2 regions of the Lactobacillus sp. M0396 genome follow, and region 2 is predicted to be linked to the other one. Evidence: riboswitches for the same ligand, from Rfam matches in the RefSeq annotation. Region 2 holds a riboswitch; the other holds the start of a gene.

What was found. Region 2 has a riboswitch for FMN ahead of ribD (bifunctional diaminohydroxyphosphoribosylaminopyrimidine deaminase/5-amino-6-(5-phosphoribosylamino)uracil reductase RibD). Riboswitches for the same ligand answer to the same signal wherever they lie in the genome.
Region 1: another riboswitch for FMN. It lies ahead of H3T43_RS00430 (ECF transporter S component); the one in region 2 lies ahead of ribD (bifunctional diaminohydroxyphosphoribosylaminopyrimidine deaminase/5-amino-6-(5-phosphoribosylamino)uracil reductase RibD).

What each region holds. Positions count from the first base shown of each region.
Region 1 is NZ_JACFQE010000001.1:85,294-91,022, reverse strand. It holds gene cmk ((d)CMP kinase) at 1-54, opposite strand, end outside; gene H3T43_RS00435 (LysM domain-containing protein) at 94-570, opposite strand; gene H3T43_RS00430 (ECF transporter S component) at 675-1,361, opposite strand; FMN riboswitch at 1,444-1,558, opposite strand; gene H3T43_RS00425 (pseudouridine synthase) at 1,588-2,307, opposite strand; gene scpB (SMC-Scp complex subunit ScpB) at 2,307-2,915, opposite strand; gene H3T43_RS00415 (ScpA family protein) at 2,905-3,642, opposite strand; gene H3T43_RS00410 (reductase) at 3,639-3,998, opposite strand; gene xerD (site-specific tyrosine recombinase XerD) at 4,008-4,907, opposite strand; gene H3T43_RS00400 (S1 RNA-binding domain-containing protein) at 4,900-5,729, opposite strand, start outside.
Region 2 is NZ_JACFQE010000005.1:182,476-188,204, reverse strand. It holds gene ribH (6,7-dimethyl-8-ribityllumazine synthase) at 1-309, opposite strand, end outside; gene ribA (GTP cyclohydrolase II) at 312-1,538, opposite strand; gene ribE (riboflavin synthase) at 1,550-2,155, opposite strand; gene ribD (bifunctional diaminohydroxyphosphoribosylaminopyrimidine deaminase/5-amino-6-(5-phosphoribosylamino)uracil reductase RibD) at 2,140-3,201, opposite strand; FMN riboswitch at 3,321-3,454, opposite strand; gene H3T43_RS07535 (aspartate/glutamate racemase family protein) at 3,681-4,427, opposite strand; gene H3T43_RS07530 (UDP-N-acetylmuramoyl-L-alanyl-D-glutamate--2,6-diaminopimelate ligase) at 4,441-5,729, opposite strand, start outside.

The DNA of each region.
Region 1 (5,729 bases), on a different contig from region 2:
TTTTGCTACAGTACTTTTTCCAGCTGAAGCTGGACCATCAATTGCTATTTGCATTCCAATAAAAAAGGGACTTAAGTCCCTGTCCTTTCTAAATTATCTAATTCTTAAAGTTTGTCCTGTATCCACCTGGCTATTGGGATCAAGTTGATTCAACTCTGCCAATTGACTAACTGAAATGTTAAAGTGGCGGGCAATACTAGTCAAGGAATCCCCTTCTTGTACGACATATTGTTTAATCACAACATGTTTCTTTTTAGGCTTTTTTGGAGTTTTTTTAGATGATTTTGTCTTTGTTTTAGCCTTGGCTTTGGTTTCTTTACTTTTTACAGGCTGAACCTTAGCTTTTTTCTTAGTATCTTCCTTTTTGGCAGCTTTACGTACTTCAACTGCTTTTTCATTTGAACCATTGTTTGATGCCAATTTATGAACCACAGGAACAAGACCGATAAGAATAACTACAATCAGAATTATCAAAGCAATCCAGCCTTTTGATACGGAAGAATAAGTTTCTACTCTCGACTTTTTTGGACGCTTATAATGCTGATATGGCCCTTTTGAGTTATTATTCATCTGAAAAACCTCCTTACCTAACCTGTTTAATTTTAGCATATTTAACATTTAAGTGGACAAAAAAATCGGTCATTTACTAGACCGATTTACAATATTTTTAAGATTTAATTTTTAAGATTAAAATTTTTCCTTACAAAAGGTTTAAAAGTTCTCAGTACAGTTTCAAATAGTAAATAAACTACGACACCGTTGATTGTTCCTTTTAACAAGTTAAATGGAACTATAATGCCAAAAATGTATGCACTCATTGATGGAATATGTAGCAGTTTACCCAAGTAAACCTTTTCAGTAAAAGAAAGTAAACCAGAATATCCATGTATTGTCGGTAAATTAGGTACAGTAGTTACTGCATAAAAAGGCGTTAAAACCAATGCATTCAGTACAGAAAGTACAAATGCCATAGCTATAATACCGAGAACAATACCTAAAATTGGTTTTAAATATTTTTTAGAAAAATTTTTCTCATCCTTGCTAATATTCTTTGTTAAATAATAAAATGGTAAAGCAAAAGATATTGAAGCTAAAAAAGCTGCTGACTGTCCTACCAAACTAGGTAAAGCAAAGCCTTTATAAATTAAATTAATCAGCATTCTGACAAATGCAATAAAAATACCAGGTCCTGGTCCGAATAAAAATGTCCCAATTGTAATTACGACATCCGAGAAGTCAAACTTTAAGAAACTAGTTACCGGCAATGGTATTTCCAAAAGCATTAATACATAGGCAATTGTACCAATTAAAGTATAAGCCAAAATATTAACTAAATTGTTTCTGCTTTTTTTTTGCAAAATTCTTACCTCCAAAAAAACTCGGTCTGTTGCTCCTAGCAACAGACCGAGTAAAAGTAAGCTTTAGATCTTGGCTTTTAGTTTAGTCTGTCTTCTTTCATCTAGACTCTAACTATCGGTATCTCAATAGATTCCACCACTTTCGTGGGTCGTGGACTTACACCACCGGTCGGGACTTACACCCTGCCATGAAGACAACAAACTTATTTATTAAATTTCACATACTATACTAATCTACGTTTTTTAATCTGTCAACTTCTTCATGAGATAATTCTCGGTATGTTCCTGAGATAAGAGAGTCAAGTGTAAGAAAAGCGTATTTTTCACGAGCTAATTTCTTCACCTGATGGTGAACTGCCTTGAACATTCTTTTTACTTGATGATATTGACCTTCATGAATTGTTAATTGCACTATTTGGTTGTTTTTCTTATGGTCGCTTCTAATGATCTTGACCTTTGCAGGGGCACAGCGATGTCGATCAATTTTGACTCCATGCTTCAGCTGACTGATTTCATCTGGGGTGAGGATTCCAGAAATCTTGGCAACATAAACCTTGGCTACATTGTTTCGCGGATGCATCAATAAATTGGCCAGTTCACCATCATTAGTCATTAAAAGTAATCCAGAAGTATCATAGTCTAGTCTGCCGATTGGATATAGGCGATAAGGCAAATCTTTAAAATAATCGACAACTGTTTTTCTCCCCTTATCATCGTTTGCAGTTGAGACCACTCCTCTAGGCTTGTAAAAGAGATAAGTATGCAAACTTTCTCTTTCAATGGGCTCACCATCAACCGTAATATTACTAAAAGTATCCACTTTAGTACCAAGTTTAGTTACTACATTGCCATCAACAGTGACTCGACCTTCAGAAATCATTTTTTCAGCCTTGCGCCGTGAGGCAATTCCTGCCTCAGCAATTACCTTTTGCAACCGTTCTAAAACCATTATTTTGCTCCTTTTTGAGTTTTTGCAATATTTTTATCTGCTTGACCTTTAGCTGCAAACAAATCTATTTCGCCTTCACTATTGATGCTATCATCTTCGAAATCTTCTATTAATGGTAAATCAGCCAGACTTTGGTACCCAAAGTATTGCAAAAAATACTCACTCGTTACGTACAAATTAGGATGACCCGGAGCATCTTTTTTACCATTAATTTTAACTAATCCACGCCAGATTAACGTTTGCAAAGCCCCAGATGAATTTACGCCTCTGATGTCATCTATTTCTACACGTGTAATTGGCTGCCGATAAGCAATAATAGATAGTATTTCCAACGCCGACTGACTTAAGCTCTTTGATAAATCTTTTTGAAAAAAATTTTCAATTGTTCTACTAACTTCTGGTCTAGTTGTCAATTTGTAAATATCATTGAGATGTTGTATTTGTAATCCTGAATCAGGATTTTTTTGTAGTTTTTCTTGCAAATTTTTGCTTAGTTCGCGCAATGCAGGTTTACCAACCTGCAAAAGTTCACATAAGTTGCTGCTTTCAATGCCATTATCGCCGGCAACATATAATAACGCTTCTAACTGCGCCATTTTACTTATCATTACTACCAACTCTTTCCAAGTTCAGGTCACCAAACATCCTCTTTTGTTTTACCCGAATTTCCTGTTTTTTACAAAGTTCAAGCAGTGCTAGGAACAAACCAATAACATCAGATAAAGTTTTCATTTTTTGACAACAGGCAAAAAAGCTTAACTGCTTGTTTCGCGCCAATTCCTCTTGCAAGAAAGTACTCATCTCTTTGACGGAAGTTTCCTTTACTTCAACTGAAACAATATCTGGCTGTCTGATTTTCAGTCTTTGTAAAATAATAATAAAAGTATTAGCTAATTCAGTAGAAGTAATTTGTCCTTTTGGCAAAGGCTGAATTTTTTTGCTTTCTGGTGCGCTCTCCTCTTTAGCCGCAGTGATCGGGACTTCCTCATTCCGCTTTTTGAAGTATGCTGAAACCTTTTTAAAAACCGAATAAGTGATAAGCTGCTGCACTAATTCATCCCTTGGATCTTCCTGTTCATCATTTTCTTCAGTAAAATCATTTTGCGGAAGAAGAGACTGAGACTTAATTCGCAAAAGCATCGATGACATAACAAAATATTCTCCTGCAATTTTTAAATTAAGTTTTTGCATTTGGTGCAAATAAGCTAGATATTGGCTTGTAATTTGAGCTATTGGAATGTCATAAATGTCAATTTTTTGCACTTTTATTAAATGTAACAGCAGATCCAAAGGACCTTCAAAGTTAGGCAGTTCAAGGGTAAGATTATCACTCATTTTTCTATATCCTTTTTTAGATACTTAATTAAATAAATATATTCAGGAACAGCCGTAATAACTTTGCTGGGATTATTTTGTGCCAACTCTTGAACTGCTTTAGCTTCATACTTAGCTTTACGATAATCAGGAGCAAAAGAAATATAACGAATGATTACAAAATGTTTACTTGATTGTGTACCTACCACCCCTATAAAATTAGGAGCCTTTGAACGATAGAGATATAAGCAAAACTCAGCACTGCTTTTATTTAATTGAATTTCATCCTTGAGATTAGCCAGATTTTTAAAATCAGAGAGATAAGATAATAAGCCCATAGCTACCTTTTCCTTATCATTTTTACATTCAATTAGCATTTAATCACCTTATGTTCGAGGATGCGTTTTTTCATAAACTTGTAAAATATGTTTTTGAGACAAATTTGTATAAATTTGAGTTGTACTAATATCTGAATGTCCCAAAATTTCTTGGACAACACGTAAATCTGCCCCATTTTCCAATAAATGTGTTGCAAAAGTATGTCTTAAAGTATGTGGAGTAACATTTTTTTGAATACCAGCCATTTTACAATAATGCTTAATAATTTGCCAAACGGCTTGTCTTGTTAAAGAGCTTCCCCTACTATTAAGAAAAACAAAATCAGTATTTTTGCCAATTTTTAATATTAATGGATCACGAACTTTTTCCTTATAGCTGTCTATCCAACTTAAAGCTACTTCACTAATTGGAATTAATCGCTCTTTTGATCCCTTGCCAAAAACTTTGACCAATTTCAGTTCTTCATGCAAATCAGTAAATTTGAGGTTAATTAATTCGCTTACTCTAATCCCAGTTGCATACAAAGTTTCAAGTAAGGCTCTATCACGTAAACCTAATTTCTTTTTTGTATCAGGTTGCTCAAGCAAATTATTAACTTCATTAACTGTCAAAGCGACTGGCAAAGTACGACGCTTTTTAGGTGAGTCTATTTCAAGCATTGGATTTAGTTTCTGAATATTCTGTCTTACCAGCCACTGGTAGAACTTTCGCAAACTGGTAATTAAGCGGCTAATAGAACTTGTGGCCTTTTTTTGATCGCGTTGTTCTGCCAAAAAAGCATCGATGTCAACAGCTTGTGTAGGCCAGGAAGTTAAATTTTCTTTTTGAAGAAAACTTATAAAAGAAGTTAAATCCTGCCTGTATGCTGTAATTGTGTTATTACTCAGACCACGTTCAACCTGACTATATCTTAAATAATCTTCAACTTGTTCTGATAAATTAGTCATTTTGGGCATCTTCTGGATCTTTTAATAATGAGATGGAACCAGCATTTTTGTCTTCCTTTATGTATTTAGCTTTAAGCAAGTGTCCTAAAGCTCTCTTAAAAGCTGATTTAGAAATACCAAAATAATTTTTAATATCCTGTGCGTCAGATTTATCGTAAAAAGGTAAGGTCTTATCTCTCTTTCTACGCAAACTCATTAAAATCATTTGTGCATCATCATCAATTTCCTCAAAAGCTCGTGGCAAAGTACTCAGATTCAAGCGACCATATTGGCTGATACCAACCACCCTGCCTCTGAATTGTTCCCCCAAACGCAAAGGACGTGCCATTTGTGATGGATGAACGAAGCCTAAATAATACTCCTTGGTGATTATAAATGCACCTACTTCACGAGCAGAATATACAGTACCAAAAATATCTTTATTCTTCATATCACCAGGAAAATGAGCTGCCAACTGTTCAAAAATATTTTCATCCGCCAATTTTGCCCAAATACGATTTTTTTCATCTGTTTCAAGGTGAACCAAAAGCTGATCTTCAGGTTGGGGCCAACGCTCTTTGTCATAAGGTAAGTCATCCATTGAAATTACGACATCTTTATCTGGCAAGCCAATATCGACGAAGACACCTAGGTTATATTTAACTTCGGTAACTTTGCTCCAGCCATATTGGTCTTGTTGAACAAAGGGTAAAAATTGCGTCATTTCACGATTATGTTGCTTATCATCGTATAAAAATCCCTTAATTTGATCTCCGAGCTGTGGCTTTTCTTCTTGTGTGATTTCTTTTCTTTTCAGTTCATAAGTAATACCGTCAATTTGAA
Region 2 (5,729 bases):
TGCTGCTAACTGTGAAGTAGTGCCTTCACAAACGTAGGTAAAGTGAGCTGTTTCGCCCCGAATTACTGCTCCGAGTGCAATGATGCCATCGACTTTGCCACTCTTTGCCAAGCAGTTGACTGTACGGGCAATTTCGAATGCTCCAGGTACTCTCACAATCACAATATTTTCATCTTTCACGCCCGATTTTTTTAATTGTGACACAGCTCCAGAAAGGAGACGATCGGTTACCACACCATTAAACTGAGCAACAACAATCCCAATCTTTTTATTTTGTCCTTGAGCAATGTTTCCGTTAATTTCTTTCATAATTAATCCACCTCATTTAAAATATGATTCATTTCATGTTTTTTAGTCGCTAAATATTTTTTATTTTCTTCAGTCATGCCCACTTCAACTGGTATTCGTTTCGCAACTTTAATACCATAGTTTTCTAATTGTGCCACTTTGTCAGGATTATTGGTCATCAAATTAACCTCACTAACGCCCTTTTGTCGTAAGATCTCGGCTGCGACATTGTAGCAACGAGCATCAACCGGCAAGCCTAGATGCTGGTTAGCTTCTACCGTATTCATACCCTCATCTTGCAATTTATAGGCTCGTAACTTGTTTTCAAGACCAATTCCCCGACCTTCTTGACGCAAGTATAAAACCGCTCCTGAACCATTTTCTTCAATTTTAGTTAATGCTTCAGCCAACTGAGCGCCACAATCACAGCGTTTAGAGCCAAAAACATCCCCTGTCAAGCATTCACTGTGAAGCCGCAGCAAAAGTGGCTCACCTTTTTTAACTTCGCCTTTGCTAATTAACAAAGTAGGCTGCTTTTCGGGATGCTTTTTATCTCTAAACCCTTCAAGCTGGAAGTGACCGTACTTGGTGGGAAAATCAACCTTAGTAAAAGATTCAATCCCCAAATCTTTGTTTTCCTGATTTTTGCGGTATTCAATTAACTCTTCAATAGTCAAATAAGGAATGCCTAGTCCTTCCGCTAAAGCTTTCAAGTCTTTACGTCTAGCCATCGTTCCGTCTTTTTTAATGCATTCGCAGATAAAGCCAACAGGAGCAACTCCGGCCAATCTGGCTAAGTCTAATGCTGCTTCGGTGTGACCTGTACGTTCCAATACCCCACCTTCTTTAGCTACTAGCGGAAAAACATGACCAGGATGGTAAAAATCAGACCATTGGCTATTAGGATCAGCCAATTTTTTAATAGTCTTTGCGCGGTCAAAAGCTGAAATTCCCGTCTTAGTTTCAGTGGAATCAACACTAAGAGTGAAGGCCGTGCCAAAAGTATCGTTCGAACCCGTTTCAATTGGCTTCAACTGCAAACGGTCGGCATAAGCTTTGCTCATTGGTACGCACAATAATCCACGAGCCTTAGTAATCATCATATTAACTGCTTGTGGTGTAACCTTTTCTGCTAAGCCAATCATATCCCCTTCAGACTCGCGCTGAGGTGAATCAGCCACAATTACCAATCCGCCTTTTAACATATGCTGTAATACTTTTTGTATTTTTTCATTCAATTGTTCTGTCATTTTTTTCTCCATCAAAATTCTTTTTTCCAAGCCTGAATCTGCTTAACTGCGTAGCGACCAATCATATCCACTTCAATATTTGCTCTATCGCCTACCTGATAGTGAGCCAAAGTAGTATTTTGGATGGTATAAGGTATTAAGCTTACTCCAAAATGATCATTCTCTGCCATCGTGACTGTTAGACTAATACCATCAATAGCAATTGATCCTTTTTCAACAATAAAGGGATCATACTTATGTGGTACTTGAAATTCCAATTCAACAGAATTTTCGTTTTCAACTCGTTTTACCAGCTCGGCTGTTGTATCAATGTGTCCTGCAACAATATGTCCATCAAGTTTGCCGTTTAGCTCTAATGAAGGCTCCAAATTTACCAGGCTACCTTTTTGCAACTTGCCTAGATTAGTTCTTTTCATTGTTTCTGGCATTACATCAACTGCAAAGTCTTCTTCGCTCCAGTCAGTAATGGTTAAACAAATGCCGTTCACGGCAATACTTGCTCCCAAAGGCAAATCTTTTTGTATCAGTTCAGGTGCACAAATACCTAGTCTTGCATGTTGCGCACTAATTTCCAAGCGGGTAATCGTACCCGTTGTTTGAATTATTCCTGTAAACATTCTTTTCTCCTCACGCGAATTCTTACGTCTTGACCTAAACTTTTAACATCCAATAATTGGTAGTGACTTATTTCTGTTAAAGCCTGTCCGTACACAGCAGGCAGTGCTGTGCCACCCAACACCAGAGGGGCAATATATGTTACTATTTCATCCACCAAATCAGTTGCTATAAACTGGGCCTGTACATTGCTTCCACCTTCAACTAACAACGATTGAATTTCATGTTCAGCCAAAAGCCGGATTATTTTTTGGGGTGTCCATTTGCTAGCAGTATAACAGCACACATTTTCTCCAACATTTTGAGTTAAGTTTGTTTCACTCAGTAACCAAATTTGACCGCGAGTCTTAAATATTCGACTGGTAAAGTCTAACCGATTGGCATCCTTAGTTAAAACAATCCTAATAGGTGGATGTGGTAAGTTTTTTATTCTGACAGTTAAAAGCGGATTGTCGATGCGTAATGTGTTTGCACCAATTAAAATGGCTTGATTTTGCAACCGCAATTTTTGTACATCAAGTAGAGCCGCGTCCTCAGTCAAAAGTGTTCTTCTTTTGCCCGCGGCATTAATTTTGCCATCAATAGACATTGCATATTTAAGTGTCACAAATGGTCTTTCTTGCTGATAAAAAAAGTTATACGCAACATTTAAATTCTCAGTGCCACCAATGACTTCAGTTTGAACCCCATGACTTTTAAGATATTTAATGCCTTTACCTGCCACAATTTGATGAGGATCGACCTGACCGATAACAACTTTTTTTATTCCAGCCTCGGCTACTTTTTTGCAACAAGGTGGCTGTTTACCATAATGACTGCAAGGCTCCAATGTTACATACAAAGTTGCTCCCCGAGCTTGTTTGGGATCTGCTAAGTGCGACAGTGTATTTACTTCCGCATGTTCTTTGCCAAATTGATGGTGGTAGCCAGTTGCTAAAACCTGATCATCTTTAACCAAAACTGCACCAACTAATGGGTTTGTCCAAGTCATTCCCTGGGCTTTTAAAGCTTCTTGGACTGCCATTTGCATATAATCTCTATCCTGCACTATTTCACTTCCTAAGCATTAAAAAACCTCGTTGATATAATCAACGAGGCTTATTTTTTATTCATCAAATAAGATTTCAGCGAAGTTTAATAACGACGCGAGTTTTCTGTCTAATCTTGTTTGTTCTTCTCCCATCCAGACTTTAACTGTCGGTACTAGACTTGCACTAGTTCCACCGCAAAACGCGGGTCACGGACTTCAATCATTAATTGTCACCGTCGGTAAGGAATTACACCCTGCCCCGAAGAAACCGTATTCAACTTATTCCAGTATAATATAGATATCCTATATCGGCAATAGCAAATTTTTTGTTAATATTATTTAAAAATTATAGACAGCTACTAAGTTAAATTATAAAGGCTATTTACTGGGTTTTTCTTATTTCATACTTAATAAAAAATAATTTTCAAAATTAAAAAGCAGTAACTAAATTAATTACTGTTTTTAAAATTTTATCTAGATGCATCACCAGTCAACTGTTAATACATATATTTCTTTATAGCTGCTTTTGGATCCATTCCCGCACGTATCTTCAGTTCCAGTTCAATTGCCACGTCAGCCAAGATTACCTGTGGATCGATAACGTTATAAGGATGATCTGGAGCTTTTTCCTGAGCCAGCGACAATTCAGTACAGCCAAGTAAAATCACATTGCACCCATATTGATCATGCATTGTTTGCAATATGTGGTGGTAAAGTTCGCCATTAACCACACCTTTTTCCTTGATATTTGAATAAATCAGTTCAGTAACCATTGGCTGAATCTCAGATCCTCCAAGTTCAACCTCGCGCCCTGCTTCTTTAATCTCATCTTCATACAAATGATCGTAAATTGATCCTTCGGTGGCAATTAAACCAATTTTTCTCTCTTGTGGATAATCGGTTATAAACTTATGAACAGCAATACGCATCATATGCAAAAAAGGTATGTCTGTCAGTTTAGCCAAGTCATCATAACAATAATGAGCCGTATTACATGGCATTACAAAAAAATCAGGCTTTAGTTGTGCTTGCTGGAGCACATCCTCACGCAAAGCAGTGAAGAAATTAGGCTTGCTGGGATCTTTGATATATGCTGTACGATCAGGAACTTGTGCATCATTAACTAAAATATAATTTAAATAATCCTGATCTTTAGTAATTTTGATACGATGATTAATCATCCGGACATAACTTTCAGTCGCAATAGTGCCCATACCGCCAATAATACTAAAAAAATGTTTCATTATACCTGCTTTTCTAACTTCTAAAGTGTTCTTTTTTGCCTTCAAGCTCATCAATTACCTGTTGAGCAACCATAATATCAGATGGATATGGTGTATCTACACCGCGTATTTTTTGAAAACCGTCTGCACCTTTACCGCAAATCAGGACAATATCACCTTTTTTCGATAAATTAATGGCATCATATATGGCCTTCTTACGATCTAGTTCTATTGTTACATCAACTTTAGAATGATCAATTCCGGCATCAATTTCCTGTGCAATTTCTTTTGGATCTTCAAATCCTGGGTCATCAGTAGTTAAAAAAGCCTTATCCGCATATGCATTTAAACTGTGACTAAAGCCAGGTCGACGGGACACTCCTTTATCACCTGGCGCACCTACAACAACAATGATTTTTGGATTATTAAATTCACGTTGCATAAAGCCCATAAGTGCCATCATGGAAGCTTCGTTATGTGCATAATCTACAACCACTACACCATGGTCTTTGGTCACTTCTGTCTGCATCCGTCCAGGAACTGTTACTTGACTAATTCCTTTAGCAGCATCGTCATGGTTCATTCCGGCCAGTCCGGCTCCAATTACTGCAGCCGTACCGTTTGATTCATTAAAGTCACCCAGCATCTTTAACTGGTAATCACCAGCTATTTTAAGCTGCTTTGCTTTGTCACTGACACATAATACCTGGAATTTAGTCTGAGCCATATCAAGTTTTTCGGTTGCAAAGCGAAAATCAATTATCTGTTTTAGGTTTGGATTGGTAAATTTTTCGTCAGCAAACAAGTAGATACTGTCTGGATCAGTAGTAGTCGTGGCGGCAGCATAAACTTCGTCAAAATGGTCAGTCTGAGCGTTAATAATACACTTGCGCGCATTAACCAATAATTGCAGTTTACAGTGCAGATAATCAGCAAAGTTAGGATGCTCATTAGGTCCAATATGATCGGGTGAAATGTTTAAGAAAAAGCCTAAGTCATAAGTTAGTCCAAACACCCTATTTTTCTTATAAGCCTGGCTGGAAACTTCCATAACCATATGCGTCATACCATTGTCCACAGCCGTTCGCATATCACGGAACAAATCAAGTGATTCAGGAGTGGTTAAGCTGGATTTAAAAGTATCATCTTTTCCCTGACCTACAACTGTGTTGACCGAAGAAATCAGTGCTGTTTTGCCACCATTGACTTGATCCAGCATTCCTTTTAGAAAATAAGCAGAAGTGGTTTTACCTTTAGTACCAGTAATAGCAATTAAATATAAATCATCTTGAGGAAAGCGGAAAAAGGCTGCAGACAATAGAG